2 regions of the Thermosynechococcus sp. B3 genome follow, and region 1 is predicted to be linked to the other one. Evidence: riboswitches for the same ligand, from Rfam matches in the RefSeq annotation. Region 1 holds a riboswitch; the other holds the start of a gene.
What was found. Region 1 has a riboswitch for cobalamin ahead of metE (5-methyltetrahydropteroyltriglutamate--homocysteine S-methyltransferase). Riboswitches for the same ligand answer to the same signal wherever they lie in the genome.
Positions count from the first base shown of each region.

Region 1 (16,147 bases):
GGTATCCAGTTGCGGCGCTTGGCGAGCCAGTTGCAGCGTTTTGCCCACCTGCGTCTCTTCACCAACGGCTTCAGCAACAACGCAAATTTGTCCCCGCACCACAAGGGAAGAGGCCAGCACCGTTTGCTCAGGTTCACAGGGCAGTAGATCCGACTCTCCCGTGAGAAACTGCCGCTGAATCACGGCGGATCCCCAGAGCACGGTACCATCCACGGGCACCGCAGATCCGGCGGCCACAATCACGCGATCGCCCACCTGTAGCTCGCGCACAGAGACATTTTGGCGAGTGCCGCCCCGCTCTACCCAATAGGTGCGCTGTTGATCGAGGGGGTCAAAGACTTGGTTTTCCCCCACTTGAGCGGTCATATCCCGCAGTGACCCCCCCACTTGCCCCATAAAGGCAGCTAACACCGGCGCCATGTATTCCCCTTGCAGCGTATGCAGAATCGTCCAGAGGGATTCCAGTTGGGTGACGTTGAGATGGCGGTGTTCGAGGCTCTCTAGGGCTTCTTGGAAGGTGGGCAGTGCCACAATCACAATCACAGTGGCGACAATGGCAGGGTAGAAGGGGGTTTGTACTGGTAGTAGCGCCACGATCGCCAGCGCCAAGGTGGGTAGCGCCATTTTCTCGATAAAGTAAGCGGTGTTCCAAGGGGAGTACACCAACTTATCAATGGGCAGCATCCCCGGTAAGGGTAAACGCTCATCTGCTGCGGCCTGAATCAATTGGCCAAAGCGGTGAAGGGGATTGTCAGCTTCAGGACTGTATTGAACAATCAGGCTAGCGGCGGGCAAGTTAAGGCGAATTTGTTGCACACTGTCTTCTTGAACAAAGAGAGCTTGCAGTTGCCGCCCATAGCGATCGTCATATTGCAGGCGGGGAATCCGCAACCGCACTCGCCCCGGTAGGTGATGCACCACTTCGTAATGAACCCTTGCTGGCGGCGGGGAAACCACAGTTGCAGTCATGATCAATTACCCCTAAGGATCGGTTAAGAAAAGGGCTGGGGGGAGCGATGGCGATGGGTCGGCGCACTAATGAGGTCATTGATATTCTGCTGCATTGTTAGGCAAATTGCATCCAAGGGCAGATCATTGAGGTCACGGCCAAAGGGATTTTCAATTTCGATGCCAATTTCTTCAACGCCAAAGAGGGTAAAAGCAATGAGTCCCACCATTGGGCCTGTCCACCACACAAGGTTATCCACCAGTTGAAAGGGTAGCAGCAAGCAATAGAGAAATAATAGCTGCTTGAGATGAATGGCATAGGCAAGGGGCATCGGTGTTTTCAAAATTCGCTCACAGGCACCCATGGCATCCACCAATTGCACCAACAGTTCATCTATGTAGGTGAGTTGATATAGGGACAGGTGCCCTCGGCGGTGTTGTTGGTGCAGATAGTCCTCAATCCACAGGGCAATGCGCAAGGGGACATTTTGCACCGTTTGTAGCTCTTTGTATTGATGGGGCTTGAGCAGGGGTTCCAGTTCGGCAAAGGATTCTCCTCGCAGGTGTTGCTTGGTGGCGATCGCAAACACCCCCACTAAATGAACGGCATCAATTTTGGCTTGGTGATCCTCCGGACTATTTTCGTCAATGGCAGTCCACATCAAGCGGGTTAGGCTGCGGGAATTATTCACAATGTTGCCCCACTGGCGGCGGCCTTCCCAAAAGCGCTCATAGGCAGTGTTGGTGCGAAAGACGAGGAGCAACCCCAGCACAATCGAGGGAATGAGACTGCCTAGCACTGGCCAGTGGACATTGATCACATAAAGGTCGATCACCGTCACCAAGACGCCAAAGCCACCGCAAAAGAGGACTTCCGAAAGAATGGCCGGAATGACTGAGCCACGCAAACGCAGGGCAAGACGTAACCATTGCGGCGGTTGCAACAAAAACTTCGCCACGCCCGACCGATCTCGGGGTAATTGGCGTCTGAAGGGGTGAAAACCGAGGAAAGAGAAGCGGCTCATGAATACCAGTGGGCGATTCCCACCCCAATCTTTAGCACACTGGCGTACTGAAACCGTGTTTTTACCGCAAAGAACAACCGAAGAGACTGCAAATCTTAAGAAAATCCGTTAGCCCTTGCCATTCCCCCACAGAAGTGTTAAGTTATATTAAGAACATGAAACACTTTGTAACAAACGGAGGACAAAAATGAGAGGTGGTAGCATCATTGATGATCAAGGCAAAATGAACAACTTTGCCATTGAACCCAAAATGTACGTGATGAGTGAGCCGCAGGCTGGGTTTACTCCCTATGCAGAACTGTTCAATGGTCGCTTGGCCATGATTGGCTTTATCTCCCTGCTGGCCTTGGAAGTGATTACGGGTCACGGTCTGATTGGCTTTTTGAATAGCCTCTAGGTCGTCGCTGCGCTCTTAGGCATATCCGTTCTTCAGCAGCCCTTGTGCGGTTAGAAAGAACAAATAACTCATGGAATGGGTCAGCCTGCCTCTCGGGGTGGGCTTTTTGCTTTTAGTCTTTATTGGAATTAGTCTTTATTGGAATTAGTAAATCATAAATTATTGTTTACATCTTGCTTCTATGGACAGAGCTATGTAAACTAACCAAAAAATCGTCTATTTAACCTATGCTGCGAGAAAAAATTTTGCGCATCCTCGGCTACTCGACCAAATGCCTGTGGGCTGATCTGGCAGTTTTGTTCGGTTTGGGTTGTGCAGGCGTGGGCATTGGCTATGGCAATATGGCTGTAGCCACCGGCGGTGTCTCAATTAGTCTCAGTGCGGCTTGGTTTTCCATTCGCGAGAATCAGCAAGCTCTCCTCAGTCAGCAACCTCAAAGGGCGATCGCCCCAAGGGATCAAACAGATGTCAGTTTAGATCACTCCCAGCGAGAATCCCTAGAGCAAATTCTTGATCTATGTCGCAATTTCTACAGTAGAGCGCATTCACAGCTTCCCAGTAATTTCCAAGAGAAAGATGTGCAAGTTGTCCTTGAAAGGCTCTTGAGAAGTACGTTTCCCAACTCGGATATTAGACGGGAGTACCCTATTCCTCAGCCCTACTCCCATGGTCGATTGATTGACTTTATGCTTGTTGATGAGAAGGTGGCAATTGAGGTCAAGGTAGTCTCAGCACAGAGAGGGGTAGTCTCAGCACAGAGAGGGCGCAATCGATTATTTGACGAATTAGCAATAGACCTTGAAGCGTACCGCCATAGTGAAATGAGTTTTAGAAAATTGATTTGTTTTGTTTACGATCCTAATAATCAATTACCCAATCCGCGTGGCTTTGAAAATCACCTGAGGGGCGATCGCGGGGGATTTGAGGTCATCACAATCGTGGCACAAAATCCTTATCAGGCTAATGGAGTCGCTTCAGCGGGATAGGTGAGTAACAATCACGCAGTTTAAGGCCTTGAAAGGATCGCAAGACAATTGCTTTTCGGGCAACACTTTGCTTAATATCTGTCTCAGGGCATTCAGCACCTTTTCTTGCATATCTTCAACCTCGGACAGTCCTGCCAGTTGATGGACAACGTTATTGCGTTGCTGATAGTAGGCCTCGATCCGCTGGAAGTGAGGAGCAAGATCCATTGTTTGGGAGTCATACTCTAAAACTGCTAGCAAAAGCTCCCGCGTCACGACATCAAGGAACAGGCGATCGCCATTTTTGCGCTGGTAGCTTCTGAGGTATTGCCAAAGCCGACCGTGATCGTGGTGTTGCAGCAAGTTCAAGCTGCGTTCTCGCGTTGCTCCATCAGTTGTAATGTCAAGACCCACCGTCTCTTGTACAAAGTATTGCAATAAGTTTTCGTACAAACTCATGGCCAAGATTAGGGCTTCTGCATAGCGCCCCACCGTAAATAGGCCAACAACTTGAAAGTAAGTGTCCCGAAAGAGGGCGTGGCGATTGTTCTGCCGCAGTTGGGCGATTTCCTGAAGCCAGAGCTTTTCAATCTTAGTTTTGTAGGGGTTGATGGCATCAAAGGCTTGGTGGTAGTTGCGGGCAAGGCGATATTTACCATAGCGAATCAGTGCTAAGGCCAGAGGAGCCTCAATAGAGCTATGCTTGAGGGAAATTTCAGCCCCTTGGTAGTCATAACTATCCAACTGCTGTTGAATCCCTTGACGATCTAACGCTTGGCGAAAGACATTTAAGTCCACCGCAAATACTCGCTTTTGACCCGGTCGAATTTCTTGGGGATTGCGGGCTTGCCATAGCCGGAGTCGGTGTTGCGTCTCGATCGCCTGTAAAATGCCCCAAGCCGCTTTCATGGCGGGGGTACCAGAGGAACCATTCAGTTCTAGCCAGTCGTTGGAGCCTTGATAATACTTGGCTAGGTGTAGTGCGCGCTTGGCCTCTTGGACGGCGATGACAGGGTTAATTGGGTCTGCGGAGAGTTCCCTGCTGACCACTTTTAGGTGAATTGCCGCCTCGCCAATTTGCAGCTCACTGTGAAGCCAGTCCTTGGTGTCGATCGCCCGTTGTTGAAAGTCTTCTGTGTAGAGCAATAGAACCCGTTTGATCGGCTGCTGTTGGGCTAAAAACTTTGCCAGTGAAACAATGGAGCCTTCTTGGTTGGTTTTCTCAGAGTACGGATCTTGATGACCCACAAAGGAAAGGAGAATGCTACAACCCATAGTGGTTTTCACAGAAGGTCTCTTGTCTATGTTGCCGCAATCATCCCCTATATTTCAGGCTGTGTCGGATGATGAGACAGCGTTTGACTCTCAGGTGGCCTGTGAGTAGGGGTGGTCAGCGCGAGGCTAACGGATTGATGGAGAGTTGGGAAGTGTCAGAAAAGTAGAGCGTTTAGTGGCAAGACGGTATAGACACCAGAAAGACTTTATAGCCCCAATGCTGTTTTGCGGGTATTTGAATGGGTGAGGGTTTGTGAGCTGGCTGAGTGAGTACTGTTTGCCGGCGTTAGAGAAACCATCGCTGTTGATTAGTTGATTATGGATAATGCACCGATTCATCCGCAAGGGGGGATGCAGGCAGTGGTAAAAGCGGCGGGTCACGCGGTGTTATTTTTACCGAAATCCTCTCCTGATTTGAATGTGGTTGAGCATGACTTTAGTGGGCTGAAGTGAGTGGGCTGAAGCGAGCGCGCAGGTATGCAGGGTCAAACCGTTCTATGGATGAGGTGATTCGCAAGTATTGTGCTGGATAATGTCTCATTCTTGATTGGAATAGCTATATTGCCACAATTGTGCCTGATCCGTGGCGGTACTGGTGCCATCGCCAAGCGTGATCAATGATTTGCTCGATGTCAGGATACTGCGGCTGCCAACCTAAAATCTGACGGGCGCGATCGCTATTGGCAACGAGGATTGCGGCGTCTCCTGCTCGGCGATCGCCCTCAACGACTGGAATCGAACAACCTGTGACCCTCTGAGCGGCTTCAATAATTTGCCGCACCGAAAAGCCTTGGCCATTCCCCAAGTTAAAAATTTGCGAGTCGCCGCCACTCAGGAGGTACTTTAATCCCAGCACATGGGCTTGGGCTAGGTCCACGACATGGATATAGTCGCGAATGCAGGTGCCATCGGGAGTAGGGTAGTCTGTGCCATAAATGCAGATGTGGGGGCGTCGTCCCATCGCCGCCTGCAACACTAGGGGAATCAAGTGGGTTTCTGGATGGTGATCTTCCCCTAAGCGGGAGTCGGGATCCGCACCCGCGGCATTGAAATAACGGAAAATCACCGACTTGAGGCCGTAGGCCCTGCCCATATCGGCAGCAATTTGCTCCACCATCCACTTAGAGCGCCCGTAGGGGTTAATGGGAGCACAGGGACAGGTTTCGCGAATCGGCACCTCTGAGGGCAAGCCATAGACGGCGGCTGTGGAGGAAAAGACAAAATAGGGAATCGCGGCGGCCACCATCGCCTGTAAGAGGGTCAGGGCACCATAAACATTATTTTGATAAAAGCGATCGGGGGAGCGGACAGACTCGCCCACTTCAATATAGGCAGCAAAGTGCATTACTGCCGTCACGGGATAGGTTTGAAAAATCCAATCTAAGAGGGAGCGATCGCCAATATGACCCACAATGAGTTCTGTTTTAAGAACAGACTCGACCAAATCGCGGTGCCCTCGCTCAAGGCTATCTAAAATCAGAACCTGAAAGCCGGCTTGCTGCAGTGCCAAAACGGTATGGCTGCCAATATAGCCCGCGCCCCCGGTGACCAGAATCAGCGGCGAATTATTACCATTATTAATTGTCATTAAAGTCCATCTGTTACACTAGAAAAGCTGCTACAAATTCTGCCATGACCAGTGACTTACACCATGAAATCACCCAAGAGGTGAAACGACGTCGTAATTTCGCCATTATCTCTCACCCGGATGCCGGGAAAACGACGCTGACGGAAAAGTTACTGCTTTACGGTGGGGCTATTCACGAGGCGGGAGCCGTCAAAGCACGACGGGCACAGCGGCAAGCCACCTCTGACTGGATGGAAATGGAGCAACAACGGGGGATTTCGATTACCTCGACGGTCTTGCAGTTTGAGTACCAAGGCTATCAGATTAACCTCTTGGATACCCCCGGCCACCAAGACTTCAGTGAAGATACCTATCGCACCCTTGCGGCGGCTGATAATGCTGTGATGCTGGTGGATGCGGCCAAGGGTTTAGAACCCCAAACCCGCAAGCTCTTTGAGGTATGCCAACTGCGGGGTCTGCCGATTTTTACATTCATCAACAAGCTGGATCGGCCGGGGCGGGAACCCCTTGAACTGATTGATGAAATTGAACAGGAGCTGGGGCTGATTCCCTATCCTGTGAACTGGCCGCTAGGAATGGGCGATCGCTTTCGCGGCGTCTATGATCGCCTGCGGCAGAATTTTCACTTCTTTGAGCGCACCACCCACGGTAGCCGTGCTGCGGCTGAAACGGTCATTGCCCTTGGGGATCCTGCCATTGATCCCTACATTGAGTCCTATCGCTTGGAATACAACCAACTCAAGGATGAACTAGAACTGCTCGATGGCGTGGGGGCGGAGCTAGATCTTGATCTGGTGCATCAGGGGAAAATGACTCCTGTCTTCTTTGGCAGTGCCATGACCAACTTTGGCGTGCGCCTGTTTCTAGAGCACTTTTTGACCTATGCGTTGCCACCCATGGCCTACAAGAGCGATCGCGGGGCGATTGATCCGACGCAGGAGCATTTCACTGGCTTTGTCTTTAAGCTGCAGGCCAATATGGATCCGAAACATCGCGATCGCGTCGCCTTTGTGCGGGTCTGTAGCGGCAAATTTGAAAAGGACATGACCGTCAACCATGCTCGTACCGGCAAAACCATCCGCCTTTCTCGTCCCCAAAAACTCTTTGCCCAAGGTCGCGAATCCCTTGAAACGGCCTATGCGGGCGATGTGATTGGCCTGAATAATCCAGGCATGTTTGCCATTGGCGACACCCTCTATGTCGGCCCCAAATTGGAATATGAAGGCATTCCCTGTTTTTCCCCAGAACTCTTTGCCTATCTGCGCAACCCCAACCCCTCCAAGTTCAAATCCTTCCAAAAAGGGGTGAATGAGCTACGGGAAGAGGGTGCCGTGCAAATCATGTACTCTACCGATGAATCGAAACGAGAACCGATTCTGGCGGCAGTTGGCCAATTGCAATTTGAAGTGGTGCAGTTTCGCCTATTAAACGAATACGGTGTGGAAACTCGTCTTGACCCTCTCCCCTATACCGTTGCGCGCTGGGTACTGGATGGTTGGGAAGCCCTTGCAGCCATTGGCCGCATCTTTAATGCTGTCACCGTCAAAGACAGTTGGGGACGGCCGGTGCTGCTCTTTAAGAATGAGTGGAATCTGCAACAGACAATGGCAGATCATCCCAAACTGCGCCTGAGCGCGATCGCCCCCCTTGCCGCTGCTGTGCCTGCCTAGCTGACCCATGAGTAGTGTCTATACCCGTCCCCTTGCTCGCCTCATTGAGCAGTTGCAACGCCTGCCGGGTATTGGCCCAAAAACCGCCCAACGTCTTGCCCTCCATCTGATCAAACGTCCCGAAGCCGATATCCAAGCCTTGGCTCAAGCCCTCCTTGACGCCAAACAGCAGGTGGGGCTTTGTTCCGTGTGTTTTCACCTCTCTGCGGAACCCGTGTGCGACATCTGCGCTTCCCCCCACCGTGACGATCACACCATTTGTGTTGTGGCTGATTCCCGCGATGTCATTGCCATTGAAAAAACCCGCGAATACCACGGCAAGTACCATGTTTTGGGCGGACTCATTTCGCCCCTAGAGGGCATCACCCCCGAACACCTGCACATTCAACCTCTGATTCAGCGCGCCAGCCAACCGCAGGTGCAAGAGGTGATCTTGGCCATCAACCCCAGTATTGAAGGGGAAACGACCACTCTCTATGTGGGGCAGCTGCTGCGGCCTTTTGTGAAGGTCACTCGCATTGCCTTTGGCCTACCGGTGGGCGGTGATCTCGACTATGCCGATGAAATGACCCTTGCCCGTGCCCTTGCCGGTCGCCGGGAAATTGAGTGGCAGTAGCTTAGTGCCCCCCTTGCAATCGCCGCAATGCCGTCACAATTTGGTGAATGGCTCGCTTCAGTTGCTCGACTTCTTGGTGTAACCGCTGGTTTTCCGCTTCCAAAGCGGCGAGGCGATTGTCATCCCCACCACTGCCTGTTGCCGCTGGTTGCTGTTGCAGTTGCGCAACCGTTGCTTGAAGTTGAGCAAAGTCATTTGCCTTGACAGATTGTGCCTGCAAAGCTTGAATAGCGCCTTCAAGGGCGGCCAGTTTGGCATAGACGGGGGTGAGATCCACAGCGACGGGAGTCGTTACTTCCGCAGGAGCTGCTGCTTTGACGGGTCTGGGCTTACGGGCTTTGCGAAAGGCCTCTTGAATTGCTGCTTCGAGTTGTTCTTTTTCAAAGGGCTTCTCAATGAACTCAAACCACTCAAAGGGTTCTTGGAGCTTTTCGGTGACCTCTTCCTTGCGCCCTGACATAATTACGAGGGGGATAGCGCCAAGGAGATCATTTTTCTCCAATTCTTGATAAACTTCCCAGCCGCTCACCTTCGGCAGCAGAAAATCCAGCATGATCAACGTCGGCTCAGACTGCTCAATGAGTTGCAGCCCCTCACGGCCATCCTTGGCCTCAAGGATTTCGTAGTCGCCCTCTGGCAACATCTCGCGGACGCGCATCCGGATTACTTTACTGTCATCAATGACAAGGACTTTGCGGCTAGTCACGGAAACACTCCATTCCTATACAAGATTCCTATAGAAGAGATTGTGAATAGAGGGCGGCAGTGGCATGACCACCACGTGATTCCAACCTTAGCATAGCCCTGTCTTTTGGAGTTGACCACTCGCCTTACACTGCCGCAAAGCGTCCCTGAACCCAAAAATTTGGGGTCAAAGACCCACCCTTGAGGGCAGGAGAATGTCACAATAGAAGTCTCACCCCTACCAAAGATTTGTTCGATACGTCACACCCTATGCCAGAGTCTGCTGCCCCTATCCACCTCCCCAAAACCAGTGAGTCGGAGCAGCTGAAGCGGATTCGCCACACCAGTGCCCACATTCTGGCCATGGCAGTCCAGAAGCTGTTTCCCAAGGCGCAGGTTACAATTGGTCCTTGGATTGAGAATGGGTTTTATTACGATTTTGACCACCCCGAACCCTTCAGTGAAAAAGACCTGAAGCTCATTGAGAAGGAGATGGTCAAGATCATTAAACGCAAGTTACCAGTGATCCGTGAGGAAGTAACCCGTGAGGAAGCTGAGCGGCGTATCCGCGAACTGGGAGAACCCTATAAGCTAGAAATTCTCCAAGACCTCGAAGAGCCAATTACGATTTACCACCTCGGCGATGAGTGGTGGGATCTGTGCGCCGGCCCCCATGTGGAAAACACCGGTGAGATTAACCCCAAGGCGATCGCCCTTGAAAGTGTTGCCGGTGCCTACTGGCGCGGCGATGAAACCAAAGCCCAACTGCAGCGCATTTATGGCACTGCTTGGGAAACCCCTGAGCAACTGGCGGAGTATAAACGCCGCAAGGAAGAAGCCCTGCGCCGCGACCACCGCAAACTGGGCAAAGAGCTGGGTCTCTTCATTTTCGCTGATCCTGTAGGACCAGGGCTACCCCTGTGGACTCCTAAAGGGACGATTCTGCGCTCAACCCTCGAGGAGTTTCTCAAAAAAGAGCAAATGAAGCGGGGATATCTACCGGTGGTGAGTCCGCACATTGCCCGTGTGGATCTATTTAAGACCTCTGGCCACTGGCAAAAGTACAAAGAGGATATGTTTCCCCTGATGGCCGAAGATGCTGAGGCGGCAGCCAACGAGCAGGGCTTTGTCCTCAAGCCAATGAACTGCCCCTTCCACATTCAAATCTATAAAAGTGAGTTGCGCTCCTACCGTGACTTGCCCCTACGGTTGGCGGAGTTTGGTACGGTTTATCGCTATGAGCAGTCCGGGGAATTGGGGGGCTTGACGCGGGTGCGCGGCTTTACCGTTGATGACTCCCACCTTTTTGTCACGCCGGAGCAGTTGGATGCCGAGTTTTTGAATGTGGTTGATCTCATTCTCTCAGTCTTTCGCTGTCTGCGTTTAAATAAATTCAAGGCACGGCTGAGCTTCCGCGATCCCAAATCCGACAAGTACATTGGCTCCGACGAGGCTTGGTCAAAGGCGGAGTCAGCAATTCAGCGAGCGGTAGAACAGTTGGGCATGGAGCATTTCTTGGGGATTGGGGAGGCCGCCTTCTATGGGCCGAAACTAGACTTTATCTTTGAGGATGCTCTCGGTCGTGAGTGGCAGTTGGGAACGGTTCAGGTGGACTACAATTTGCCTGAGCGCTTTGATTTGGAATACGTTGCTGAGGACAATACCCGCCGCCGACCAGTGATGATTCACCGTGCCCCCTTTGGCTCGCTGGAGCGGCTCATTGGCATTCTCATTGAGGAGTATGCAGGGGATTTCCCCTTCTGGCTGGCACCAGAGCAAGTGCGCCTGTTGCCCGTGGGGGATGAGCAACGCCCCTATGCCGAACGTGTGGCCGCTCAACTGCGAGAGCAGGGTGTGCGCGTGAGCGTGGATCGCAGTGGCGATCGCCTAGGTAAACAAATCCGCAATGCTGAAACCCAGAAAATTCCCGTGATGGGCATTGTGGGTGCCAAGGAAGTCGAAAGCGAGACCGTGAGTATCCGCACCCGTGCTGCAGGCGATGTCGGCGCCTTGCCGGTTAAACAACTGATCGAGAAACTGACATCGGCAATGAATGCAATGGATGCCGAGATTCAGTGGCAGTAGCTAGAGGTTAACTCATTATGACCTATCCTTTTATATCAATTATTACGGCAACTCTCAATGTCGAAGATACGATTACTCGAACCATTAAAAGCCTTCAAGGTCAAACGGATAAAAACTTTGAATGGATTATTGGAGATGGTGCTTCAACTGATAGTACCATTAGTATTATTCAGTCTACAAAGGGCTTAAATATAAAAATTATCTCAGAACCAGATTTTAGTTTATATCATGCGATCAATAAATCACTTAAAATTGCAAGTGGAGATTATTATCTTGTTTTAGGTGCTGGAGATGTACTAGAACAGAATGCAATAGAGTTGTTTAGAAAAGCTGCTTGCTCTACGAAAGCAGATATACTATCAGCACATGTGTGGTTAGGTAAACGATTAAGGCGCCCTAATAGAGGAAGACCGTATTTGTTTTCAGCCGGAGCCTACATATCTTCCCATGCTGTTGGTACTCTAATTAAAACCGATCTTCATAGGCAACTAGGATACTATTCCTATAGATTTCCAGTTGGCGCAGACTACTTCTTTATCAAAACTGCTATTCAAAATGGCTGTAAGTTTCACGGATGCGATTTTATTGCCGGAGAATTTATGCTTGGCGGTATTTCATCAACTGATAAATTATCAGTTGTATGTGATGTCTTCCGTTTACAGGTAGAAACTGGAAAAAACTTGCTTTTACAAATATTAATTCTTATTTGTGCTTTATTTATTCGAGTTGTTATTCCTAAGTACATACCTTCTCTAATATGGGGTACAAGCAGAAGTGTTAAATCCTTAAACGAAGCTTAATGTCCCCGTTGCGTGGATTGCTGCGTCATCCTACAACTAAGGGATTATCCTCCTTCGTAAAGGTGTTCTCTAGCAACCAGTCCAGCTTTTGCTGCTGTAGTCCCATCAGCTGAGGCTTTAAGTGTGACACGAAGTCTCGGCCAAGTGATACGCTAGGGCTTTCATCGTTCGAAAAATGTTGTAAAAGCCATTGGCTCGCGAGGGGGTTAAGCTGACATTTAGTCCGGTTTGCTGAATAAAGTCAGGTTTTAACTGCAGGATTTCTGCGGGTGTCAACCCACTCAACCCTTCGACCAATAGCCCCACCAATCCCTTCGTCACTTGAGCGTCAGAATCCCCCTGAAAAATCACCTTGCCCTGCTCTAAAGAGGCTTTCACGTACACTTGGGAGACACAGCCGGGCACGCGGTTGGCGGCGACCTTCTGCTCCTCAGGAAATGGCGGCAGGCGCTTTGCAAAGCTCAGCAAGTATTCATAGCGCCGCTTTGGATCTGAGATCTGTTGGAACCGCTGAACAATGCGATCGAGGGAAGCCGGTAAAGGCTGGCAGGCAGAGGGCATATTGACTTAGAAGAACGCTGCTGAGAAAAATGATAACCATTTCTGATTTTACCCTCAGCAGTTGCACAATAACGGCAGCAGTCAACCTAGGGGCAGCTTTTCATGCCAATAGACCGCCGTGCTCTTACCCTTAACTCGTAACTTGTGTTAGCCTTTAATGTACTTACTCGGTTCTGGTGGGGATCAGCCATCAGACGCAAGGGGGAAAGTGCAGTGCAAATCTGCCGCTGTCCCGCAGCTGTGATGAGAGGCACTACTCTCTCAGTCAGAATGCCCGCCGAGTTGTGAATGTCGTTATGCCAACATCTGCGAGGTACGGATGATGTTCTTCATGCTTCAATTTTCATTAATTTGCCTAGGTAAAGACCCCCCCTACCGCCCTTTTCTGGCAAGGTTCCTGCCGTTACTGTAGCACAAGTGATTTTGGAGATTTTCAAGTACCTACAAGCACCTAGAGAAGGGCTCCTCTTGCAGTGACCCACGCTAGGTTCTGCTGATGATGCTGGAAGTGCACTGCTTGTTGGACTGAAAACAGCCAGCTTTCATTGTCTATTGAGAGAACTGTCAAAACTCAGGGTACCATAACAATGACCATTCAGACTGCAACGCTAGGCTACCCCCGTATTGGTAAAAATCGCGAGCTGAAAAAGGCATTGGAAGCCTTTTGGAATGGTAAATCCAATCAAGAAAATTTACTACAAACGGTTCAAGATATTGAATTGGCAAATTGGCAAACGCAACTGCAGGCTGGCATTGATCGCATTGGCGTTGGCGATACCAGTTTTTACGATCCCGTTCTCGACTGGAGTGTCCGCCTCGGCCTCATCCCACAGCGGTATCAAGCCTTTACAGGGTTGGAGCAATACTTTGCAATGGCTCGCGGTCGAGAGGGAATTCCAGCCCTTGAGATGACCAAATGGTTTGACACCAACTATCACTACTTGGTTCCCGAAATGAGTCAGCCTCTTCAGGCAGCAGACTTTAGTGATTTTCTGGGGATCATCGGTCGCGCCCAAAAGGTCTTGGGCGATCGCGCCGTTCCCATGGTGCTAGGGCCTTTAACCCTGCTACGGCTGAGTCGGCTGCAGATGAATCTAGAGGAAGCGTTGTCTTGCCTAGTGGAGCGCTATCTTATCCTGTTGGCTGAATTGAAGAACCTAGGGGTGGTTGAGGTACAAATCCACGAACCTGCCTTGGTTTTTGGGGACACCAACAACTTCAGGGAATTGTATGAATCAACATTTGATGCGCTCTGTCAAGTTGGCTTGCCGATTTACCTAGTGACCTACTTTGATGATCTCGGCGCTGCCTATCCTTGGGTGGTGACGTTGCCCGTAGCCGGCATTAGTCTAGATTTTACCCGTGGGCAGAACTTGGCATTATTGCAGCAGTTTAGTTTCCCAAGGGATAAACAGCTGGGGGTGGGTATTGTGGATGCCCGAAACATTTGGAAAATTTGCCCAGAACTTGTTGTGTCAACCTTAGCAGCGATTCAGGGTATCACAACCAATATCCGGTTGCACCCCTCAGCCTCTTTACAATTCGTCCCCTACGATGCAGCACGAGAAGTGAAGTTACCAGAGCCATTGCGGCGGGTGTTGAGTTTTGCCGAACAAAAGTTGGATGAGGTGGTGCTATTGGCCCAGACGCTGCAGGAGAGTCCCAAAGCCCTTGCCCAGCACCCCCAATTAGCAGAGATTGAAGCCCAGTGGCAGGCCTTTAAGGAATTTAGGCCTGTGAATCCAGTGGTACAACAGCGGTTGCGCAATTTAACCGTCAACGATCTGAAACGGGCTATGCCCTATGAACAACGCCGCCAACTGCAGCCCACCTTACCGCTCTTTCCGACAACTACCATTGGTTCTTTTCCGCAAACCCCAGAAGTGCGGCAATTGCGGGTGAAGCTCAAGCGCGGAGAAATCACCCTTGCGGAGTACCAAGCAGCAATTGATGCTGAAATTGCCAAATGCATTCGATTGCAGGAAGAAATTGGCTTGGATGTATTGGTGCATGGCGAATTTGAACGCACCGACATGGTGGAATTCTTTGGCCAGAAGCTCACTGGTTTTGCCTTTACCGAACACGGCTGGGTGCAAAGCTATGGCAGTCGCTGTGTGCGTCCACCCATTATTTATGGGGATGTAGCGCGAACCGAGCCAATGACGGTGCGAGAGTTTAAGGTGGCGCAATCGTTGACCCAGAAAATTGTCAAGGGCATGCTGACGGGCCCTGTGACCATGATTAACTGGTCTTTCACCCGCACTGATATTCCGCGGAGCGAACAGGCGATGCAGATTGCCCTGGCTCTACGGGATGAAGTGGCCGATTTAGAAGCTGCTGGGGCAAAGATTATCCAGATTGATGAACCCGCTTTACGGGAAGGATTACCCCTGAAGCCGGAACGTTGGCAGGAGTACTTGGCTTGGGCCGTCGATGCGTTTCGGTTGGCGGCTGGTGTGGCTAAGCCAGAAACCCAAATTCATACCCACATGTGCTATTCGGAGTTTGGCGACATTATTCAACATATCGAGCGCCTAGATGCAGATGTGTTGTCCATTGAAAATAGCCGCAGTAACAATGAAACGCTGTTTGAAATTACTGATGCCGGCTATCAAAAGCAGGTGGGCAATGGTGTTTATGATGTTCATAGTCCGGCAGTTCCCACTGTTGAGCAGATGGTTCAGCAGCTGGAGACTGCGATCGCCCATCTACCCAGTGACCAGATTTGGGTTAACCCAGACTGCGGTCTGAAAACCCGTCGCTGGGAGGAAGTGATTCCCTCTCTGAAAAACATGGTGGCAGCCGCCCAGCAATTGCGAGGGGCTCGTCTTACCAACTGAGGATCTGTTGTTGCTGCCAGCGCACCGTTGCCCCCTTAAAATCGCAGGATTTTTCCACCACTCAAAACTGCGTTTCCATTCCTGCGATTAGCGGGGCAATGCTTGTAAGAAGGCTGCCCCATGCCTAAAGACCTGCTCCATGATTGGTAGGGGCACCTGACCTCGGCTGATGGGACATCCGCATGAGTGTGAATCGTACGGGCGATCGCTAGGTCAACAAATCCGCAATGCTGAAACCCAGAAAATTCCTGTGATGGGCATTATCGGTGCCAAGGAAGTCGAAAGCGAGACCGTAAGTATCCGCACCCGTGCAGCAAAAGATGTCAGCGCTTTCCCTGTTAAGGAACTGGTTGAAAAACTCACCTCTGCCATGACTGCGATGGATGCCGATATTCAGTGGCAATAGTGGGCAATTGATCTACAGGGCAGTTGACCTCGCCTTTAATAGTTTGTCAAAATGAGCGGCGAGTGGTTTTCGCGATCGCGTAGCGTACCCTTCGGGTAATCGCTCTAATCAATTCTCTAGGGAACAGAATGACTGAAGCACCGATTTCACCAACAACGGTTTTGCAACAACTGCAATGGCGCTACGCCACGAAGAAATTTGACCCCAATCGCAAAATTCCTGCGGATCTGTGGCAAACACTTCTACAAAGTCTGGTACTGGCTCCTTCTTCCTTTGGCTTGCAACCG
Region 1 is NZ_CP097584.1:914,801-930,947, forward strand. Features, by position in the region: gene M0646_RS04665 (heavy metal translocating P-type ATPase) at 1-969, opposite strand, end outside; gene M0646_RS04670 (bestrophin family protein) at 993-1,973, opposite strand; gene M0646_RS04675 (chlorophyll a/b-binding protein) at 2,161-2,370, shown strand; gene M0646_RS04680 (hypothetical protein) at 2,598-3,356, shown strand; gene M0646_RS04685 (hypothetical protein) at 3,345-4,610, opposite strand; partial or broken gene M0646_RS13195 (transposase) at 4,777-5,143, shown strand; gene galE (UDP-glucose 4-epimerase GalE) at 5,167-6,198, opposite strand; gene prfC (peptide chain release factor 3) at 6,243-7,868, shown strand; gene recR (recombination mediator RecR) at 7,876-8,484, shown strand; partial or broken gene M0646_RS04710 (response regulator) at 8,651-9,190, opposite strand; gene thrS (threonine--tRNA ligase) at 9,439-11,253, shown strand; gene M0646_RS04720 (glycosyltransferase) at 11,271-12,053, shown strand; gene M0646_RS04725 (SufE family protein) at 12,171-12,614, opposite strand; cobalamin riboswitch at 12,766-12,911, shown strand; gene metE (5-methyltetrahydropteroyltriglutamate--homocysteine S-methyltransferase) at 13,202-15,454, shown strand; gene M0646_RS04735 (His/Gly/Thr/Pro-type tRNA ligase C-terminal domain-containing protein) at 15,624-15,860, shown strand; gene M0646_RS04740 (NAD(P)H-dependent oxidoreductase) at 15,989-16,147, shown strand, end outside.

Region 2 (16,147 bases), 910 kb from region 1:
GCCAATGAACTGATGGCACATACCTACAGCCACCTCTATGACCTGCCCACTACTGGACTGCGCTTTTTTACCGTCTATGGCCCATGGGGGCGCCCCGACATGGCACTCTTTAAGTTTACGAAAGCCATTTTGAATAATGAACCGTTGCCTGTCTTTAATTATGGTAAGCATCGCCGCGACTTTACTTACATTGATGACATTGTCGAGGGGATTCTACGGGTGCTGGATCGACCTGCCACACCCAACCCTTCATGGAGTGGCGAAAATCCTGATCCGGCCACTAGTCTCGCACCTTGGCGTGTTTACAACATTGGTGCCCACCGCCCCGTCGAACTCCTACGGTATATTGAACTTTTAGAAACCTATCTTGGGAAGAAAGCGCAGTTAAATCTTCTGCCTCTGCAACCGGGCGATGTCCCCGATACCTACGCGGATGTGCTCGAACTTAGGGCAGACACAGGCTACGAACCCACAACTCCTGTTGAGATAGGTGTACAGCGATTTGTCCACTGGTATCGTGAGTACTATGGTACCTAACGAGTTGAGTTTGCCCTATGTCGAGTGAAAATAACCATCTGTCTTTGCCCTCTGAAGCCGCTCGGCCAAGTTTGTGGCAACCGCAGCCAATTGATAAGGTGACCATTGATCAAGTACTTCGCGGGCTGAAGCGGCGCTCAGCAGTTGGCATCTTGGCAGGTGCACTAGTCTCAATTGGCTTTTTGGGATACTCTTACCTCTTTTTGAGAAGCTATCGACACTCTGTGTTGGTGCAGGTTGAACCTATCCAATCCCCAAGCGCCCGGCCAGGAACATCTTTAGAGTCACTCCGTCAGCTTTCTCCAATATCCCTGCCCCTTTTGTCAGGTGAAACAAAAGGTGATGTGGCAACTTTGGTTCAGGTACTCAATAGCGATATCGTTTTGCGTCCAATTTATGAGAAATTTTTAGTAGCAAATCCTGATCTAGATCCAAAACAATATTCGTATCAATCTTTTATTAGATCCTTAAAAATCCAGCCAGCGAAAGCAACCTCAGGTAAGAGCCTACTAGATCAGTCAGGTCAAAAGATTATAGAAATCCAATTTTCTGCAAAAGAAAAAGAAAAGATAGAATCACTCCTAGGAATTCTTGTTGAAGAATTAAAAAGATTTAGTGAAGAAGAAAAGGAGAACCAAATAGCGGATAATCTGCGCTATGTTAACCAAGAAATTCAGAAGACCCTGAGTCAAATTGACGATCTAGAGGATCAACTTAACCAATTTCGCTTTCAGAATCAGGTAGTACGACCTGACTTAGTTGCTTCCCAGTTGAACTCTGTGAACTCTGGAAGCAGCAATCTTGAAACGTATCTTAGCCTTTTGGATAATTTGATCTCTGCAAGAAATGAAAATAGAGTAAAACTGGAGTCGGCTCAGGCAACGTTTAACTCCCTCGAAGCACAGTTAAGGTTGTCTCCTGCTGAGGCACTTGCTGCCGCCAATCTAGCTGCTTCTCAAAACTATCAGGAGTTGCTAACAAAATTAACAGAAGCAGAAACTAGGCTGGCTGGGGAGCAGGCCAAGCTGAATGAAAACTCACCGACGGTGCAAGCGCTACAGGAAGAAAAGCGACTACTGCTAGAGCAGGCCAGACAGCAAGCTCGACAGATTACGATTAGAAATCAGGATCAAGTTCGTCAACCCGAAACGCTGATTGGTTATCAAAGTGCCGTTTCTGAGTCTCTAATCGCGAAGTACATAGAGACCAGAATTGAGCTTGAAGCGCTGCGGAGGGCGGATGCTGAATTAAGCAACCAAATTCAGACCACTGAGGCAGAGATATCGCGAGTAATACGCCTTGCCAATCCTTACCGCAAGATGGAACAACGTTTTGCAGCAGCACAGGAAGCTCTGAGGTTATTACTGCAAACTCGACAGTCCCTCCAGCTGCAGATTGCGCAACGGGACTTCACATGGCGAGTCCTCTCAGATATTGACAACAAGGAAGAATATCAGGTAACCCCGCGTTTATTACGGGCACTGGTGATAGCCTTAATGCTGGGGGGAGTGTCTGGGCTGCTTTTGGCCCTAATCCTCGATTGGTTGGATGATCGCTTTCTGGAAGTGGAGCAAATTCGCCAACAAACCCCCTTACCGATTCTTGGCGAGATTCCTCTGACGAAGACATTTGATCAATTGGCCTTTAGTCGCCTAGAAACACCGTTGACGCTCTGGGGATTGCAGCACCGTTTGCCGAGTGCCACACCTGCTTTTAGGGAAAGTTTTTACTTCCTGTTGACGCAGCTAGAGTCGTTGGGATTGCCCCGCTCTTTGGCAATAACGGGTACAGTGGGCAAAGAAGGACAAACGACCCTTGCGATTTACCTTGCGGTTGCAGCAGCGGCGATGGGAAAACGGGTCTTACTGGTGGATGCCAATTTGCGTCAGCCCAGCATGCATCAAGGACTTGGCATTCCCAATGTCGCAGGCCTAGGGGAGTTGTTGCAAGGGGAAATGCCTTTTCCCCACTGGTTCAGTCTTTTAGCAAATCGTGCGGAAAGACTCTGGGTACTGACGGCGGGTCAGGTTCAGCAAGAGCCGATGATACTGCTGAGTTCTGCGCGGTGGTTTGATTTCTTGGAGGGCGCTAAGGATACCTTTGACTGCGTGATTCTGGATGTGCCGCCGATTTTGGCTGCTGCGGAGGCGCATCGGGTTCTGGCAGCGGTGGAGCGGGCCCTCTTGGTTGTGCGCTTAAAGAAAACGCGACGCGAAGCCTTTGCTCAGGCCCTGCAGGCTTGCGATCTGAGCTTACAGCAAAAGCTGCTTGGGATTGTCGTCAATGGTGTAGCTGTCAACCACCGAGATTTCAGAGGTTATCAGAACAGTGCTGCTGAGTCAGCGGTGGCACCCCTCTCTATCTAAGGTTTCACATCTCCCTTTCGGGGGACAAAATAGCCATTAAAACAGGCCCAAAGAGTAGGGCATGGGCAGCTAAGGTGAGGCCTGTCCAAAGCAGGGGAAACCAGCGCCAAACTCCTGCTTCTAGGGGCGGAAACAGGGCATAGGCTAGCCCGATGAGTGTCGGCGGTAAAATGATGAGCAAAATAGCTAACACAAGGGCAACAACGGTGACCTGAGAAGAGGGGCGGTGGAGCGATCGCCAGCCTGTACCTGTCCACTGCCAGCGAAAAGCGATCGCCCCATCTTCAAGGCGAGCCGTTTGGCGCTCAGGATCAAGGGTAAAAATGTGGCGGCAAAAGTTACAGGCATGGGTTTCCATGAGCACCATGGGGACAATTTGGCCATGGCGGCAAATAGGGCAGGGGTAGATGCCATGGCGCTCAAGGGGCTTAGGGAGTGGTTCCACCATGAACCTCAGCGGTCTGGGGGTGGAGGCGTTGTTGCTGGAGCCCGCGATAGAGACGATTGAGGGCATTCATATAGGCATGAGCCGAAGCAACAATAATATCCGTATTGGCGGCATGGCCCGAGTAAATGCGATCCCCGTGTTGCAGGCGAATGGTCACCTCGCCGATGGCATCAATTCCCGCAGTCACTGACTGCACGGAATACTCAATGAGGCGATTGGGAATTTGCACCACGCGGTTAATGGCACGATAGACGGCATCCACAGGGCCTGTGCCAATGGCGGCATCTGTCAGCTCCTCACCACTGGGCAGACGGATGGTTACGGTGGCGGTGGGGCGGGCGCGATCGCCACAGGAGACCTGCACAAATTCCAGCTGGTAGCCTTGAACATCAATGGCTTGGGTTTCATCTTTAACAATAGCTTCCAAATCCCAGTCGGTGATTTCTTTTTTCTTATCGGCCAGATCCTTGAAGCGCAAAAACGCCTTGTTGAGTTCCGTTTCACTGAGTTCAAAGCCCAGCTCGCGCAGGCGGGTGGCAAAGGCATTGCGACCAGAGAGTTTGCCCAAAACAATTTGATTGTCGGCTAGGCCAATGAGCTGGGCGTCCATGATTTCATAGGTTTGCTTGTGCTTGAGGACGCCATCTTGGTGAATGCCTGATTGGTGAGCAAAGGCGTTGGCACCGACGATCGCCTTATTGGGCTGAATCAGCATGCCCGTTAGATTTGAAACCAAGCGGGAGGTTTTGTAAATTTCGCGGGTGTTGATATTGGTCAGGGGTGCTTCTGATTCAGGGGGACGGCCAAGGAAGGGGTTAAAATACTGCCGCCGCACATAGAGAGCCATCACCAATTCCTCAAGGGCAGCATTGCCGGCGCGCTCCCCAATGCCGTTAACCGTACACTCCAGTTGCCGTGCCCCATTTTTCACAGCCTCAAGGAAGTTGGCAACGGCCAAGCCTAGGTCGTTGTGACCATGGACTGAAATGACGGCACGATCAATATTCGGCACGTTTTCCTTGATGCCTTTGATCAGGGCACCAAATTCGGCGGGGGTGGTGTACCCCACGGTGTCGGGAATGTTAATTGTTGTGGCACCGGCGTCAATCACCCGCTCCAAAACTTGATAGAGAAACTCAGGATCCGAACGCCCGGCATCCTCAGGGGAAAACTCAACATCATCCACAAAGGACTTGGCATAGGCCACCATTTCGGGGGCAATTTCCAGTACCTCAGCGCGGGTTTTCTTCAGTTTGTACTCTAGGTGAATGTCCGAGGTGGCAATGAAAGTGTGAATGCGGGGATAGTAGGCGGGTTTGAGGGCTTTTGCGGCGGCTTCAATATCTTGGCGGGTGGCACGAGCCAAGCCACAGATCACAGGCCCCGTTTCGGTGCCCACGGTTTCAGCAATCCGCTGTACGGCTTCAAAGTCGCCGGGACTGGCAAAGGGAAAGCCTGCTTCAATAATATCCACCCCCAGTCGGGCCAGTTGACGGGCGATCGTGAGTTTTTCATCCACATTCAGCGAGGCACCCGGAGACTGTTCACCGTCCCGCAGGGTGGTATCAAAAATCAACACCCGATCAACGGTCTGGGGAGGATATTTAATGCGCATAGACAAGCCCCATTCAAGCTTGAGAAAGAGTAGCAATTATTTCTACTCTAACATTTTCGCTGGGAAGCAATGTCTAGGGAACTTGCCAAATGCGTTGGTGATAACTGGGCAAGTGATCCAAGTCCACGGTTGATCCATGGTGATGGTGATGCCCCCCGTGATCATGGCTGTGGGAGGGGTGCTCATGATCCTGATGATGGTGGTGATGATGGCTATGGCCTGCCACCAAGCGGAATTTGCAGGCTTCACAGTTCATGGCCACCTGCCCCGTATGGGTTTCAATTTCCCGCTGCCGCGTGAGATAAAATAGTTGCGGATGCAGGCCAATTTCCGGTAGGTTCACGTATTCAACACTGGGATAGGCAGCTTGGGCTTCTGCGGTAAGGGTATAGATTTTCTTGACTAATGCCCCTGTAAACATGAAGTGGGGCAGGACAATGACGCGGCGGGGCTGGTAAAGATTCGCCCGCCCAAATCCTTCGGGTAGGCGGGGATGGGTAATGCCAATAAAGCAGACCTCAACGGTTTTGTAGCCACTGCCTTCCCAGAGCATGCGGGCTAGCTTAAAGACATCGCCATTGGCATCGGGATCACTGGAGCCGCGTCCCACCACTAGGAGAACGGTTTCTTCGCGGCCAATGCCTTGGGGATTAAATTCTGGTGAGTCCAAGCGTTCAAGGCGCGATCGCCACAGGGTTAAAATTTCGGGGGCAATGCCATAGTGGCGGCCATAGTGATAGCGCAATTGCGGAAACGCCCGCCGTGCCCAATCCAACTCATTGGTGACATCAAACTTATTGTGGCGAGCAGCAAAGAGTAAAACTGGCAGCACTGACAAGTCTGTATGACCTGCAGCAACACACCGGCTGAGCACATCAAAAATCGAGGGTTCCGTTAACTCCAGAAAACAGGGAAAAACAGGCCGGCAGGGATCCAGTTGATAATAGGCTTGGGCAAAGTCCAAAAATGCTTGGCGACCTTCCGGATCGCGCGTCCCATGACCGACGAGTAAAAGCGGTCGAGATTGGGGGAGAGGGGGTAAATCGAGGCTAAAACCGAGGGGATTGAGAATGGAATCGTTGAGCGTAACAACCACGTTGAAACTCCATGCCCGTGCGACGCAGGCAAACAGAGTGAACCACAGCAAGTAGGCATTCTGGCTGAGGGGGGTTCCCCATCACAGCTGCGGCACAGCACCAGACTTGCACTGGATTTTCCCTACAGGCTGCTCTTCACAGTGAACGTTGCCAATTGTAACGAGATTCTCAGACCCCTGTCTATGCGGGGGGTGGGCACATTAGGGACTTATAGCGCCGCAGCATCGAGAACGCCAATGGTCTGGTTGTAGATGGCTTGAGCTTCTTCGGGGGTGTTGCCAATGCTGACGAGTCCCAGCTTACCAAATTCCGAGAGTGCCCCCATGAGGTGAAAGACAGTGCCCGTTTCGGTGCTGGAATCAAAGTGGAGATGGTAGCGGGCAATCATATCTAAGAGATCATTGGGCAGGAGGCCGCGATAGTGGGGTTGGCAGAGGTTATCGGAGGCAATGTAATACTTGGGACGGCGGTGCTTGCTGTAAAACAGTCCAGAGGCTAGCTCATAGTGGCCATCGGTGAGAAACTTTAGGGTCATGAAGGGGTGCGTGGTACCACCCTTGCGCAGGTTAATTTCAATGGCGTAAAGCTCCCACCCTGCTGTTGTCTGGGTGGCAACAACGTCCACACCAAAACAGCCGATCACCCCCTGCTGTGCCAAGTACGTCCCTACCTTTTGCCCCAATTCTTGGAGTTGTTGGCGATAATCGGCATGGGCAGGAAATTCACAGCCAATGAAAATTTGACCTGTGGGGGCATTGAGTAACTGCTCATGGGTGGAGACAATTTCAACACTGCCTTTGGGGGTAATGCAGCCTTGGACACTGGGCGATCGCTTGACAGCACCTTCCACAAAGGCTTCGACAATCCCCCCCAGATCCATAAACCGCTGCCGATAGGAGAGCCAAGTTTCATTAGGCGCCTGAAAGACCATCTCCTCTAGGCTATTTTCAATCCGTTGTAGATGATCGGGGGTGTGTGGGCTGCCAAGGGGGCGCAGTGGGCGCAGATCAAGAAGAGCATTGCCTTCTCCGGAAAAAGCCTCATTGAGTTTCACCACTACCCGTTGCAGTTCAGGAGATTTCTCTTGGAGGTGAGCGATCGCGCGCACCAGTTCCGGTACCCTCTGCAAAAAACCGCTGCCCATCGGATGGGGAATGCCTGCAGCCGCAAAAAGTTCCCGACTGCCCGCCTTGGTTCCCCAGTAGAGGAGGTCGGGATCCGTCGAGTAGAGGGGAATGCCTAAGCGTACCGCCAGTTCCCGCTCCAAAGGGGTGGAGTTAAAACACACCATGTAGGCTTGGTTGGGACGCAGGGCTTGACGAATACGCTCCAAAAGGCGAGGCCGCTCTAAAATTTTCGCAGTCAAGGGTTTATCGGAGCGATCGTAGGTGGCCAGCAGCAGCAGGCGATCGCGGGCATGGGAACTGGGTACGCCGGGGAGTAAATCCAGATAATAGTCAATAATGCTGGGGTGCAGCGGCTGGGACGTCACGTAGATCATGCGGGTACGCGGATTCCGCAACTGGATCAGCGTATAGAGTTGCCGCTCCTCGTAGTGGGTGTAGCCGGTGATCTTGGCCAGCTCCGGTTGGGGAAAGCTCAGGGAAGGCACCACCACAATATCGCGCTCAATACCGCCGGGACCCTTGGGCAGTTCAGGAATAAACGTTTCTGTCCCGTCCCAGCACTCCAAGAGTCGCGTTTGCAGTTGGCGGAATTCCTCAGCAATTGACATCAAAACGCCCCTATGCCCTTGTCCCTAGTTTAGGGAGTTTGAGTCGCACTCATCGCTTGGGGGTCATCTTGTTCAAACTTTCTTTACTGAGGAACGGTACTTCGTTTGCTCAGCTTCAATAGCCAACAAACTAAGGTTTGCCATCAAGTTCAATGTACCTGACATGCACCTGAGCGGGGCGCAGAACAAAGGGATTTTGCCACTTGCCGGCAGGACTGGGGTACGTTTTTTCGGGATAGGAGAGCAAATCGCTGTAAACGGCGCTTAATTCAATGGGAATACCTGCTGGCACATTAGTCATCTTAAAGGTACATTGACCATCCTGAGCACCAGCGGCAGGACCAGTAGCAAATACCTTGATGGGCGGTAAATTTTGCGGTTTAGCAACAACTCGAATCGCTGAGCAGGCAGCCGGTGCAACATTGCCCATTTGATCGCCAAAAAAAATGCGGCCTTGCAGCGTTGCCGTGGGTAGAGCCAAAGCTCCGCTAGTTTGAGTGAGTGTCCCAGTGAGCAGTAGCAAGGTGGAAAGAGATAAGCGTTTCATGATGTGGCTCACGCTCCAGAGAAGGGGTGATGATTCAATCTTGGCGGAGCCTAGGAAGAATCCCAGTGAAGGCGATCACAGGATGGATGAGAACCGCAGCACAAAACATGAAGCTCACACCACCTGCTGACGCGCGGAGGGGAGAGTGCAGGCTAAACATGTTCAAATTTGGGCATCAGTGTCCCTTGGTGTAGAGATTGTTTCTTGGTGAACGTAGCGCGCTCCAGCAAACACCTCACGGGTGGTGCGGCTATACCAATTGCGAAATGAGGGTCGCTTGAGAACGGGGCGCGTCCAGTGACTGCCGCCCTTGAGGACAAAATGCTCGCCATCAAAGTAGGGCGCAGAATACCCCCGGTAGGGATAGCTCTGGAACCCCGGATAGGGGGCAAAGGGACTTTGCGTCCACTCCCAGACGTAGCCCTGATTCAAGAGTCCCTGCTGAGCAGCAATTTCCCATTCCCGTTCACTGGGGAGACGTTTGCCTTGGAAATGGCCATAGGCTTCGGCTTCGTAGAAACTAAGTCCCCACATGGGTAAGTCTAGGTTCTCAGGAATCGGGTAAAACGGTGAGGCAATTTCCTCTGCCTCTCGCCATTCCCAACCACTGCTGGACCACCATTCCCGCCGCTGATAACCACCCGCTTCCACAAAGGTGAGAAATTCCCGCCAGGTCAGCGGTGCCGCATCAATCGTAAAAGGAAGTAGTTCGACACTCTGGACTGGCTGCTCGTTATCAAGGGCTAAGAGGTCTTCACTGCCAATGACATACCCCCCAGCGGGAATCCGTTGGTGATCCTGTGGCAGCGATAGGTTAGGGGGTAATGTGGTCACAATCCCCTGCATCGCCAGCACCATTTGCATCGTTTCACTGTGTTGGGCTTCATGCTGCAAAATCCACCACCAGAGGCGGAGTTCTCGTTGCCACTGCTCGTCGCCAAGGCTGTAGAGGCGATCGCCCGTCTTTTGGCGAATCTCTGCTAAGTAGTCAAGTAGCTGGCCACGCGGCGGTAGATGCTGTCGTTCGGCCTTGGGGCGGCCATCGGCGGCATACCAATAGCGATCGCGATCGCTCACCCCTGAGGATTCTGGCAACAGCCAAAAGGCTTCTGTGTAGCCAATGTGTCCCAAATGCCATCCCACAGGGCTATAGAGGGGATGGGGCTGCGCACAAAGGACGGCCTCGCTCAACTCAGCCACAAGTTGGAGTGTAAATTGCCGCTGGTTCTGAAAGGCTTGCCAAAAAGTTCCCCGATCCAAGGGATTAAAAGGCACTGATATCTCAGAAGGCGTAAATTTCTGGTTCACTCTGCAAACTCATCAACAGCAATTTATTTTCCGGTAAAAGATACCACTCCGTTTGCTGATCTACCGGCTCTGAGGTGAGCTGAATTTTCTCGGCATCCTGACTCCAGTACAGGGTGGGGGGTGGTGTGCCCCGCGCACAGCGGGTGGCGAGAATATAGACGCCATCAGTCAGAATCATGGCGGCACTAACACTGGTACGCGCTGCCTGCGCTAGGGAAAAAACAATTTGCAGTGTTTGCCGCAGTACCATCAACGGTGACAGTTGCGGATTTAAGACCAATTCATTGCAGAAGAGGGCAAACAGGTGCTCAGAGTCTGTAGAGCCTTCAACAATGTTGTAACAAATATCCGACAGGCGATCGCGCATGGGGCGGTAGAGGGTTTGGCGAAAGTTCTCGATAAAGCCATTGTGCACCCCCAGCCAGCGTCCCCAGCGAAAGGGCTGCGTATTCGTCATTTGCACGGGTTGACCCGGTGTGGCACTGCGGACATTGGCCAAAAAACAGGCAGATTCAATGTAGCGGCTTAAATGCTCAGTAAAGTTAATATCATGCCACATGGGCATCGTTTGCCGATAAAGAAAGGGGGGCACATCTTGGCGGGCAGCATACCAGCCCACCCCAAAGCCATCGGCATTTAAGAGTCCCGCCGTCATTTCGCGGGGTTGATAACTTTGCACCAACAGGGAATGGGGAGCATCCACCAAGGCATGGGCAAGGGACGTTTTGCGCCCCATATAGGCATAAAGACGGCACATAAATTAACATGTAAGTTTGATAGGAATACCTTACCCCCGATTCTAACTTTCAGCAAAGGATTTTTCAGGGCGCTATATCCAGTTTGAGAGCTGGCAGTAAAGCTTGCTAGAGTGTAGAGAAAAAAGGTTATCTGCAATCAATGAACCCAACGGATTCCCTAGAGGATGATTTTCCTGACGTCGAAGCCATTGTGCCCCCTGAGCAGTCCCAAGCCTTGGGGCGATCGCAAATTCAGCGCACCCTTGTCATTACGGAAACGGCCTTCCTTGCCAGTACCGCTGCCCTGCTGTGGGTGATTAACTTTTATTTGCCCATTGGTCCAGTCTTGCGCCTGTTTTTTCCGATTCCCATCGCCCTCGTTTATTTACGCTGGAATCGCCGCGCCGCTTGGATGGCGGCCATTGTCAGTGCATTGCTCCTTTCTGTGTTGATGGGGCCACCCCGCAGTCTGCAATTTCTCTTGCCCCACGGCATGATGGGGGTCATTTTTGGCGGCTGTTGGGCCAAAAAAGAAGGCTGGGGACGTTCCATCCTCAGTGGCGCAGTGATTGGCACCGCAGGATTTTTCTTTCAGATTAGCCTTGTGTCCATTCTGCTCGGGGAAAACCTCTGGATTTACTTCAATCAGCAGGTCACGAATTTCATTGATTGGGTACTGGTCAATCTGAATTTGCTGCTGGAGCCAACGGTGACCCTGATCCAAGTTGTGGCACTGCTACTTGTCTTTTTCCAGTCCACGGTGTATGCCTTAGTGGTGCATATTTTGGCATGGACACTGTTGGAGCGATTGGGCAATCCGATTCCAGATCCGCCCCCGTGGCTGCGCACGATCCTTGAAGACCCCCGCTAGATCCTTTCGAGACAGCGGCGCTGATAGAGGGCTTGGGGGGTGGCACTGCCGGTACAAAACAGCACGGTTTTCAATTCCTCAAGGATAAAATCAATGCGTTGCGCAAGTGTCTCCTCTGATTGATGGGCGGCCTGCAAAAAGGGGCGCGCTAAACCGGCAAGACTAGCACCGAGGGCAAGGGCCTTGGCCACATCAATGCCATTTTGAAGTCCGCCAGAGGCAATTAGGGGCGTATCTGGTAGGGCAGGATGAATTTGCTCCAAGCACTGCGCCGTAGGCATGCCCCATTCGGCAAAGGCTGCTCCGAGGTACTGCTGACGCCCATCCTGAGCACGCGCCGCTTCCACCTTGGCCCAAGAGGTTCCCCCTGCCCCCGCCACGTCAATAGCGGCTACACCCACCTCCACGAGTTGCTTGGCCACGTCGGCACTGATACCATTGCCCACTTCCTTCACAATTACAGGCACCGGTAGGGCACGGCAGAGAACACCAATTTTCGTCAACAGTCCCTTGAAGTTGCGATCGCCCCCCGTTTGGACGGCCTCTTGTAGGGGATTGAGGTGCAAAATCAAGGCATTCGCCTCTAGGAGATCAATAATCTTTTGGCATTCATTGACGCCACAGCCATAGTTCAACTGCACCGCGCCAAGATTGGCTAAGAGGGGGATAGTGGGTGCCTCTTGACGAATGGCAAACGTGATCGCCACCTCTGGATGCTCCAGCAGCACTCGCTGGGAACCGACACCCATGGCAATTCCCTTTTGTTGCGCCACCCGGGCTAAGCGGCGATTGATGTCTCCCGCTTGGGGGGTGCCACCGGTCATGGAGGAAATCAGCAGGGGGGCAGCGAGTCGCCAGCCCAAAAACTCGACGCTCAGATCAATCTCGGCAAAGTCCAGTTCGGGCAGGGCACAATGGCGAAAGCGATACTTCTCGAAACCGGTGGTGATTTCTTGATGACTGACATCACCTTGAATACAAAGCTCGAGGTGCTCCGCCTTGCGCTGCTCAATGGGACTGCTCACCACTCGTGTTCCTAAAGTTAGGCTGCACCAACATTATAGAAGGCAGCTCAGGGAGCATCCCTATCGGCATTAACGGAAAACCGTCGGCACTCTCAACCCCGCTGCCAACAATTTCAGGCCATTGGCTGCTGCATCGCGGTAACGCAACTGACCGCAGAGAATTTGCCCCATCCGTTGCAGGGCGCTGGGACGTTTGATGGCCACTTCATAGGCCATGTGGGGCATCTGATAAAAAAGAGTCGCTAGACGTTTTGCCCAGACCATATCTGCTCCCCACGCCTGTTGGACTTGACGGGAATAGTCTGCGAGAGCCTCTGGAACACCATTGAGGGCGCGATCGATGGCTTGGGCAGCCAACATGCCGGTCAACAGCGAGGGACGAATGCCTTCGGCAGTAAACGGATCAACGATACAGGCGGCTTCCCCGGCAAGGAGGGCATTTTGGGTGTGCAGGCGCTGGTGCCGCTGCCAACAGTAGAGGGGGTGGCCATAGACCTTGACTTGACTGAAATCAACGCCAAAGGTTTCAGCATATGCTGCCCCGATCGCCCTCAGATTTTGCTTGCGTTTTAGGGAAAACGTGCCCACACCAATCGAGTAGCCCTCCCGTTTAGGAAAGTTCCAAATGTAGCCATTGTGAACGCGACCAAAGTCAAAGTGGGCTGCCCTCAGGGCATGATTGGGCATGGCTGCTTCAACCTCAATGGCTGCTCCTATACGCTGCTGACGATGTTGGAAGCCCAACCACTTGGCCATTGAACCTTTGGCACCATCACAGCCAATTAAATACTGCGCTGTGAAATCCCCCTTGGGCGTATGCACCTGCCAGCGATCGCCCCCCCACGTTAGACCTATAACGGGAGTTTGAGCCGCTACCTGCGCCCCCTGTTGCTGGGCCTGTTGAATCAGAAAATTATCAAAGACATCGCGGCGCACCATCCACACCGCTTGCTCTGGGGGCAGTTCTAGCACTTGCGCTTCCCCACCCTGCCACGTACAGACCATTTGCGTCAGCTTCAGCGAGATAGCAGGAGTAAAGTCAAAGTCAAACCAAGCTTGCACTTGGGGCGACACACCTCCCCCACAGGGCTTGTAGCGGGGCAGAGCTTCCTTTTCCAGAACCAACACCCGCCGGCCTCGCCTAGCCAAGTGATAGGCAGCTGCACCGCCCGCAGGGCCTGAACCAACAACAATGCAGTCGTACACCACAGGGTCACTCCTCAGTTGCTTTGCACAGATGCTCAAAAAATAACAAAAATCACCTAAGAGAAGCTGATCTGACTGGATTCGTAGTCGGGGGGTTCGACGTGGATGACAATGCGAGCCGGTCCATAGCGGTCTTGGAGCAGAGCTTCAATTTGCTCGGTAATGTCATGGGCCGTGGGAATATCTTCCGCCTCGACAATTAAGTGCATCTCAATAAACACTTGCCGTCCCACCATTCCCCGCGAGCTAATGTCATGGCAATTAACCACACCGGGCACGGTCATCACTAGCTCATGGATGGCTTCGGGGGCGATCGCCATCTCATCCACCAGCCAAGGAATGTTGCTTTTGAGGACTTCCCACGCACTCCAAAACACAAGGGCCGCGACGGGAAATGCCAACACCACATCCAACCAGGCCCAGTTGAAGGTCCACACCCCAATCAGCCCCAAAAGAACAATAATCGTTGTCCAGACATCGCTCAGGGTATGCTTGGCATCAGCAATGAGCACGGAATTATTCAGCTTGCGCCCCATGTGGTGTTCATAGAGAGTAAGGCCGATATTCATGCCAAGGACAAGGACCACAATCCACAGTTCTGCCCCTGTGATCGTCACGGCACTGCTTTTATGCAGCAGGCGCTCAACCGCACTTTGTAAAATCTCAAAGCACACCATGCCCAGAAAGGCGGCAATCCCCAATGCACCGAGGGCTTCAAACTTTTGGTGACCGTAGGGATGGTCGCGATCGGGATGGGGGTTAGCCCACTGCATGGCCACTAAGCCCAGTATGCTACTCCCGGCATCGGTCAAACTATGCAGGGCATCGGCTTGTAAACTCAATGAGTGACTGAGAACACCAACAATGGCTTTAATGGCCGTCAGGGCAACATTGACCCCTAGCGCCAAGAACAATACCCGCTGGGCTTGTCGGCGGTGGTCGGCCACGGTGCTCACCTAACTGAGTGAACTTAAGGATTGGCTGTCTGGGGAGGACGCGCTGATTGGGTGTTGCGTCGCTCCACTAGGATGCGTTCATTGAGAACCGCTAGCGCCCGTGTAAATTGAGGATCACGATCGGTGGCAATGTCATCGCGCGTCAGTTGTTCCCGCTGCTGCTCCGTGAGGGTGACTTCAATATCGGGTTCAATGCCCTTCTTGTTAATATCGCGACCACTGGGGGTAAAGTATTTGGCGATCGTTACCGCAATCCCTGCCCCTTCCCCCACGGGCTGGACGGACTGCACCAAGCCTTTCCCAAAGGTGCGTGTTCCCACCAACACGGCACGGCCATTATCCTGTAGGGCACCTGCGAGGATTTCGCTGGCGCTGGCCGAGCCGCCATCAATGAGAACCACAAGGGGCTTATTGGTCAAGAAGCCGCGACCGGCGCGTAAGCGTTCTGCTTCCCCTTGGCGATTGACCGTAGAGACAATATCGCCCTGCGGTAGAAACATGCGGGCAATTTCAGCACTGGCAAAGAGTAGGCCACCCGGATTGGAGCGTAAATCCAAAACATAGCCTTCAACGCCTTGCTTCTCTAACTCCCGAATGGCGGCGCGCATTTCTGCTGCTGCATTGGAGCTAAAGGTGACAAGGCGAATATAGCCGACAGGGCCTTGGGGAGTTTGGCGTAGGCTGAAGCGAACAGGATGAATTTCAATGCGGGCACGGGTGATCTCATAATTCAAGATTTGATCGCCCCGCTGGATCGTCAGGCGCACTTTTGTATTCACAGGGCCACGGATCATGCTGACAGCTTGGTTGAGATCCATGCCCTTGGTGGATTTGCCATCAATTTTCAGGATCACATCCTTGGCCATTAAACCCATCTCAGCGGCGGGACTCCCTTCAATGGGGGAAACCACGGTGATTTCTTTGGTCTTTTCGTCCTGGGTAATGGTGATACCTACCCCTGTGAGTTCACCAGAGGTTTCAATTTGCATAGAGCGAAACTGCTCCGGATCCATAAAGCGGGTGTAGGGATCATTGAGCTTCTCGAGCATTTCCCGTGCTGCCTTGTAAGCATCCTCGGGTTTGGTGTAGTTTCGAGAGAGAAATTCCCGCCGCACGGCACGCCAGTCATTGCCATTGAAGGTGGCATCAACGTATTCGCGGTCAATGACCTGCCACACTTCATCCACCAGTTCCTTAGGACTTTGGCGAAAACCTGCTAGGCTACGGGACCAGTGCAGACCCGCACCCGTGACAGCAACTAATGCCGTCATAACCACTGTCGTACTGACAACGAGCGTGCGGTGTGTGATGCCCATATGATTCGTCCTAAATTGTCGATCCTTTAGCCTACGCCCAATCTAGCACAAAGACTTGCCTTGGCCGTTGGCGATCGCAGGCTAAATTTTCCGACGCTCAGCAGGCTCCAAAAGTGCCTAGACCCCCAGTTGCTGGCGAATGCAGTAGTTCACACTTTCATCGAGAACCCGCTGTGCCCGCTGTTGGCGAGGAGATTGCGGTTGACCGCCGTTGGGATCAAGGGTTTGAAAATCAGTGTAGCTCAATCGCTGTTGAATGTAGTTGATGGAGCACTGACAAATGTTACCCATCATTGAACGGGGCACAAGGGGAGCCGATCGGCGGCCACGCTCGATGCAGGTATCCATAAAACTATTCACCGCCACTGGGGGGTAGGGTTGGG
Region 2 is NZ_CP097584.1:1,823,126-1,839,272, reverse strand. Features, by position in the region: gene M0646_RS09140 (NAD-dependent epimerase) at 1-537, shown strand, start outside; gene M0646_RS09135 (polysaccharide biosynthesis tyrosine autokinase) at 555-2,903, shown strand; gene M0646_RS09130 (hypothetical protein) at 2,908-3,351, opposite strand; gene M0646_RS09125 (2-isopropylmalate synthase) at 3,332-4,966, opposite strand; gene M0646_RS09120 (sirohydrochlorin chelatase) at 5,040-6,062, opposite strand; cobalamin riboswitch at 6,095-6,236, opposite strand; gene M0646_RS09115 (peptide ligase PGM1-related protein) at 6,272-7,798, opposite strand; gene M0646_RS09110 (hypothetical protein) at 7,929-8,345, opposite strand; gene M0646_RS09105 (SUMF1/EgtB/PvdO family nonheme iron enzyme) at 8,508-9,620, opposite strand; gene egtC (ergothioneine biosynthesis protein EgtC) at 9,628-10,410, opposite strand; gene M0646_RS09095 (DUF2232 domain-containing protein) at 10,551-11,261, shown strand; gene fni (type 2 isopentenyl-diphosphate Delta-isomerase) at 11,258-12,286, opposite strand; gene M0646_RS09085 (geranylgeranyl reductase family protein) at 12,356-13,492, opposite strand; gene M0646_RS09080 (cation diffusion facilitator family transporter) at 13,549-14,439, opposite strand; gene ctpC (carboxyl-terminal processing protease CtpC) at 14,463-15,764, opposite strand; gene M0646_RS09070 (hypothetical protein) at 15,882-16,147, opposite strand, start outside.
Region 2: it holds a riboswitch for cobalamin, as region 1 does, so the genes downstream of both, M0646_RS09120 (sirohydrochlorin chelatase) here and metE (5-methyltetrahydropteroyltriglutamate--homocysteine S-methyltransferase) in region 1, are expected to answer to the same signal.